2 regions of the Colwellia sp. MB02u-9 genome follow, and region 2 is predicted to be linked to the other one. Evidence: riboswitches for the same ligand, from Rfam matches in the RefSeq annotation. Region 2 holds a riboswitch; the other holds the start of a gene.
The links. A riboswitch is a leader RNA that binds a small molecule or an ion and turns the genes downstream of it on or off. The one in region 2 is predicted to bind cobalamin.
Positions count from the first base shown of each region.

Region 1: it holds a riboswitch for cobalamin, as region 2 does, so the genes downstream of both, H4J65_RS01980 (ABC transporter ATP-binding protein) here and H4J65_RS13480 (hypothetical protein) in region 2, are expected to answer to the same signal.

Region 1 covers NZ_JACGVF010000067.1:5,514-8,939, reverse strand. Annotated here, with positions in the region: gene H4J65_RS01985 (M13 family metallopeptidase) at 1-976, shown strand, start outside; cobalamin riboswitch at 1,167-1,309, shown strand; gene H4J65_RS01980 (ABC transporter ATP-binding protein) at 1,511-2,398, shown strand; gene H4J65_RS01975 (iron ABC transporter permease) at 2,401-3,402, shown strand; gene cobO (cob(I)yrinic acid a,c-diamide adenosyltransferase) at 3,408-3,426, shown strand, end outside.
Region 2 covers NZ_JACGVF010000097.1:81,560-84,985, forward strand. Annotated here, with positions in the region: gene H4J65_RS13475 (TonB-dependent receptor domain-containing protein) at 1-1,610, opposite strand, end outside; cobalamin riboswitch at 1,665-1,839, opposite strand; gene H4J65_RS13480 (hypothetical protein) at 1,862-2,281, opposite strand; cobalamin riboswitch at 2,444-2,639, opposite strand; gene H4J65_RS13485 (cobalamin-binding protein) at 3,121-3,426, shown strand, end outside.

The sequences.
Region 1 (3,426 bases), on a different contig from region 2:
TAATGACAATTTAGGTGAAGTTATTGGTAAAGTTTATGTTGGCCGTCACTTTAAGCCTGAAGCTAAAACCCGTATGACAGAACTGGTTGAAAATTTACGTGATGCTTACGGCGCAAGCATAGACGAACTAGATTGGATGTCAGAGGCGACTAAAAAATCAGCACGTATAAAACTCGCCAGCTTTGATCCTAAAATAGGCTACCCAGATAAGTGGGAAGATTACACCGCACTAAGCATTAAAAGTGACGATTTAGTCGGCAATACAATACGCTCTGGTACGCTTGCTCACCAAAAAGAACTGGCTAAGCTTGGTGGTCCAATTGACCGACAAGAATGGGCGATGACACCTCAAACCGTTAATGCTTATTACAACCCAACTAAAAACGAAATTGTCTTTCCAGCGGCTATTTTACAGCCGCCATTTTTTAATTTAGCGGCAGACGATGCGGTAAACTACGGTGGCATTGGCGCCGTTATTGGTCATGAAATGGGCCACGGCTTTGACGACCAAGGCAGCAAATACGACAGTGAAGGCAACATGCGTAACTGGTGGACTGATGAAGATTTAGCGGCCTTTACCATGCGCGCGGATAACTTAGTGGCACAGTATGGCGACTATGAGGTATTTGATGACTTAAACGTTAATGGCGAGCTAACCTTAGGCGAAAACATTGGTGATTTATCCGGAGTTACTATCGCTTATAAAGCTTATAAAGCTTCATTAAATGGCAAAGAAGCCCCAGTGATCGACGGCTTAACCGGCGACCAACGCTTCTTTATGGGCTTTGCACAAATATGGCGTGGAAAAATGGTTGAAAAATCATTAAGAAATCGCGTAGCAACAGACCCACATTCGCCAGGTGAGTTCCGTGCACTAGGGGCATTATCAAATATGCCTGAGTTTTATAGCGCCTTTGACGTTAAAGCAGGTGACGCTATGTATATCGCTCCTGAGAAGCGCGTTAAAATTTGGTAATATTGGCTTTACTGATGACATAAGAAAAATCACCTTAGGTCTAATTAACGCTTAAAACAAATTGTCAAAATACAGTGACAAAATAAAAAAGGAGCATTAGCTCCTTTTTTTTACGCCGCTTATAGCGCGTCAAATGACGGTTTTTATTGTAAAGCAGCATACTAAGCCGTAAAATCTCATGCCTAATAATCGATACCTTTAGCCAGATGTTTTGTTATTGTCTTGGCTAATTGATAGGGAACACGGTTAAATTCCGTGACTGTACCCGCAACTGTAAATAGCTTTTAATAAAAGTTATAAGTCAGGACACCTAGTATCAACCTATTGTACCAAGCTAATCATGTTAACACCGTGCGGGAATACACGTAAGTTACACTGTCTTTAAGGCATTCGTATCCTATTTTCTGCGCGGTAGTTAGTTTTATTATTCAACATAAGCTTTTGAATTAACCTCTAGGCCGCAATGAAAATATACTCCTTAGTTATTATCCAACACATGCCAAACGTGATTAGCACTAAGCTAGGCTGGCTTTAATGGCAAAATTACTCAGTGTTGAGTCAGTATCTTGGGCTGTTGATAAACAAAGTATTCTTAATAATATTTCATTTGATGTTGCCCGCGGCGATATTATTGGCATTATCGGGCCTAATGGTGCCGGCAAAACCTCACTCCTTAAGTGCATACTAAACCAATACAAAAATTGGCAAGGCGGCATTAAGCTAAAAAATAAAAAAATCAGCGACTACAAACCACATGAATTAGCACAAACATTTGCTTTAGTGGTACAGAACTCGCCGCCCATATTTGATTTAAACGTTTATGATGTGGTTAGAATGGGCCTACTGCCCTATAAAAGCCTCTTTGCTCGTGATAATGATGTCGATAAAAAAGACATTATACTCGCGTTAGAAAAAGTGGGGTTAGCTAGCAGCCAAGCAAAATTTTTTAACACCTTATCTGGCGGCGAACAACAACGGGTATTAATTGCTAAAGCCCTAGTACAAAAAGCAAAAATCTTGGTATTAGATGAACCCACTAATCACTTAGATATTTTCTACCAACATCAAATATTACAACTCGTGAAAGCGTTAAATATTACCGTTATTATGACCATACATGATCTCAATTTAGCCGCACATTACTGTAATCGTTTGTTGCTATTAGATAAAGGCAACTTAGTCAGCGACAATAGTGTTGATCAAGTGCTAAAGCCTGAGCTATTAACCAAAGTTTTTGGTTTACCCTGTTATCGAGATGACGCACAACATTGTGGCGTACCTAGAGTTTATTTCTATCCTGCTGATGATACTTCGGCGGTTAAACCAACTGGGGCAATGAACTCAACTGAGTCAACTGAGTCAACTGAGTCAACTGGGTCAACTGGGTCAACTGGGTCAACTAGTAAAGGTCAACACTCGTGAGTATTCTTGGCAACCGCAAAGGTAAAAATGTCTGGGTATTTTCAGCCCTTATTGCTTTTACCTTATTCTCCATTATTATGTCGATAACCTTTGGGCCAGCAAGCATTACTAGCCTAGATATATTTCAATGTGTGGTTAATCAATGCGCCTCCACTATGCACGACATGGTGATTTGGCAAATACGCATTCCACGTGTTTTGGTGGGTTTAGTGGCCGGCATGGGTTTAGCTTGTGCGGGGGCAATACTGCAAAATGTAACTCGTAACCCACTGGCCGATCCTTATTTATTTGGCATTATTTCTGGCGCAGGCTTAGGTGCTACCATCGCCACTTTAGTGCTCAGTGACCAACAAGCGCTAGCCTTGCCATTGGCGGCATTTCTTGGGGCATTATTTTCTGTGGTCATTGTCTTTGGTATCGCGACCCTACTGCGTAATATGAACCATTTATTATTAACCGGTATTGCGGTGTCGTTCATGCTTGGCTCTATTAGCCACTTTATTCTTTACCTTGGTGACCCTTTTGCCACCAGCCGCGTTATTTTTTGGTTAATGGGCAGTTTAACGCGCGTTGAAATGTTCCACTTTTATTTGATCAGTGCCATGGTATTACTCACTTTACTGACTATTTTTGCCTTACACCGACAAATAGATGCCCTGTTACTGGGCGATGAAAGTGCGGCAAGCCTTGGCGTTAACGTTAACAAACTGCGTTTAATTCTATTAGCTTTATGTGCAGCAGTGACCGCCGCCATCGTAGCTTATTGCGGTGGTATTGGTTTTGTTGGCCTGATGATCCCACATATTGTTAGGCAACTGGTTGGCGTTACCACCATGCCGTTAATTATTGGCTCCGCCTTGGTTGGCGGATGCTTTTTAGTTTGGGTTGATGTTGCCGCGCGCAGTTTGCTGAGTAATGTCGAAATCCCCATTGGCATCATTACTTCAGCCATTGGCAGTATTTTCTTTTTAGCGATCATGTATCGCACACGTAAAACAGGATAAATCACATGACAACAGATACAGATA
Region 2 (3,426 bases):
ACTGTGGTGACAAATTTATAGTTGAATTTTTCTTTCGCGCGACGAATCAACTGCTCATAACTTAAGCGCCCAGTATTATCTGTTGTCGATTGATCTTCGGCATCCGTATAAGAAAGATTAACGTCATGCATACCACCAAAGCCAGCATAGTTGGCTGAGAGTTCAAGACCATTAATTTCAACTTTTTTGAAGTTTGCTGCCACACCATCTTTTTGACCAATTAAGTCATCAATTTTTGAACGGTATAAGCTAACACTGGTGTTAACTTCAGCAATTTTTGTTTCGAAAAACAACTCTACCGTTTCAGAAAGCTCTGAATCAAGTGTTGGCGTACCAAAGCCTGGATAGAATAAATCATTATAAGTCGGCACTTTAAAGCCAGTACCATAATTAAGTACCACGCGAGTATCTTCATCAACTTTATGACCGACGCCGAAATTATAAGTATTTTCTGAGTTAACATCTTCAACACTGTCGTGTCTTAATGTCGCTTCAAATGTCCATGCATTTTCAGTATATAAGGTATGGGCAAAAACACCTGTGGTGTCTCTTTCTTCTTTGTCAAAAACTATGCTACTTTTAGAAACATCGTCTTGATAATAATCGACACCAATATTAACTTGCAGATCATCAGAAAGCTGGCTGTTATTAACAATCGAGTATTGATTGCGACGGGTTTCAAAAATCCCTTGTGAAAGGCCATTACTTAAGCTGTCGATACTGTCACGACTTTGGCCAACAGAAAAAACGGTCTTGTTATTTACACCTTTAATACTGGTCGCATAATTGCCGCGAACTAACCACGCATGATTGTTAAAATCAGAGCCATTATAATAACCATCATATTCATTGTCGCCACTATCACTTGATAACAACCACTCTACTGAAAAATCTTCCGTGATTTTTTGCTGACCTCTAATCGCTACCGAGGTAAAGTCGTAACCGTCATCATCAGTTTCAGCGCCTTCTTGAACATCATAACCATCACTTTCTTCTTTACTGACGGTGATAGTCGTTTGGCCGTCACCATGGCTAATACCTGCGCCAGCTTTATACTTTTGATAGTTGTCAGTACCAAAACTAGCACCGGCAAACAACTCTCCCGCTGATAACTGACGAGTAAATATTTGAATAACACCGCCAATAGCGTCTGAGCCCCACAATGCTGCACGTGGGCCTTGCACGATTTCAATACGCTCGATCATCTCTGGCGAAATGGTATTTAAATTTGTACCGCCCGATGTGGCAGAACTCACTCGCACACCATCAATCAGTATTAAGGTATGATCTGAGTTGGTGCCACGCATAAAAATTGAGGCGTTTTGCCCTCTACCGCCATTAGTGGCAATATCAATACTGGGTACTGTAGATAATAAATCTAAAAATGAAATTGGGTTAGCTAGCTCGATATCTGCACGTGTAATAACCACTTGACTAGTCAGCGCATCGTCAATATTTAGGTGTGTACGGGTTGCCGTTACGGTTAATACTTCAATATCTTTTGCCTTACTTTCGGTGCTTGCTGAAGCGACAAAAGCTGTCGACATAGCACTGATAACGGCAAGTGATAATAGTGATTTTTTGAAAAAATTGTTTTGTTTAATGTTCATATGACCTCATTAACGATGCCCTCCGCACCATTTTATTACCGCGCTTAAGCGCAGTTTAATTATGCAAGTTAAAGTGCTCGGACTAACATGGCCACGCTTTCTATCAATATATCTTTATAAAAATAAAACGCTTAACACTATGATTACCGTTGCGGGGGCAGTGAAAAAATTTCATTTTCTTCCCTCGAACTTACTATGTAAAACAGTCACTAAAGTGTTCAGTTACTGTCGCTTGTTTAAATTTTTTCGTCTTAGTGAGTTGACAGCTTATTACTCGGCGTATCGACACCTTGATTAATCATGTCGTAAATTTTATCCCTAACTAAATGCTGCTGACAGACATCAGCTAATCGCTCAAGTTGTATTTCTCGATGTTGATTAATATCAACCATGGCTTGGTGCACTTGGTTATTCATTTGTTTGGTGACTTTACTGGCCGCAATAGCAACACCTGTAAAATGGGCAGAGTTGAAGTGTAACTTCTGATGAAGATGATTAGGCACATAACAAACCTTAACCGTCAGCTGAACTTTAGCCATGTGCTTAGTTAAATGCTTAGTTAAGTGTTTGAGTTTACCCAAAGTGCTGATATTTAATGGTTTAACTTTACCATAGATAAGCGTTTGAATTTTTTCTGAGTGTGGGTGACTAACAGCTTTCATATCAAACATTGCAACGCCTAACGAGTATCAAACCCAACATCAGTTGGCCGATATATGTGATTAACGTCGATAAGGTTTAGCGATATAGCGAGCAAATTCATCTTCACCACTGAGGTGGTATAAATGAAAATAGATAAAATATCCAATGCCCGAGTAACCCGCTCGACGTGGTAACTAATGATCATAATTCACCTGGTATCCTGACTTACAGCATCTAGATATATCCCTTCCCAAATCACTTTTAGCCAAAAGATTTAGTGGTTAATATATCGCTCTGTTTACAGTTGCGGGTACAGTTGTGGACTTTCACCACATTCCCAGCTTTATTTTATTACGCTTTCAAAACATAAAAAAGTAAAATTGAATATGACATTATTTAATTAATGGCGCGATTATCGACAGCTAGAGCGAAATAGCAAGGTTTATTTTTTATTCACTGGGCTGTTAAGAATATAAATATCCTCACTTTTTCAAAATAATATCACCGGATTCCTAAGCATAAAAGTTAACTGATTAGCTTTATTTTGTCTCCATGGCCGTTAAACTCAACAACTAACAACTTATCGTTAAAGCGTCAATTCAAGCCAATTTTCACCCGATAATGCCGAAAAATATAGCAAACAAGTTTAGCGCATTAAGTACTTAGTTATGATGCGTTAACATCGAGTCGGCCAATAATAGCCCCTAGGATAATTAAAAAATTAATCATTGTGTCTCTGTTTTTGATAAAGTAAAAAGTACTCAGCCTAATAACAGCTAGCTCATGGCGATACATAGTTCATAGCAAGGCGAATACTAGTAACAAGACTGATAGTAAGACAACAGCGAGTCAACAAGGAAAATACATAATGCCAGTTGCTGAACCTAAATGGCCAGAACGAATTATCTGCTTAACAGAAGAAACCACCGAAGCACTTTATCTGATGGAAGAAGATCATCGCATTATTGGCATTTCAGCTTATACCATGCGCCCTGAACGCGCGCGAAAAGAAAAAACAAAAGTAAGTGCTTACATCACCGCAAGAACAGAAAAAATACTCGCACTAAAACCAGATTTAGTGCTGGCCTTTTCTGATATGCAAGCCGATATTGTTGCCGATTTAATCAAAGAAGGTATACAAGTGCATTGCTTTAATCATCGCAGTGTCAGTGAA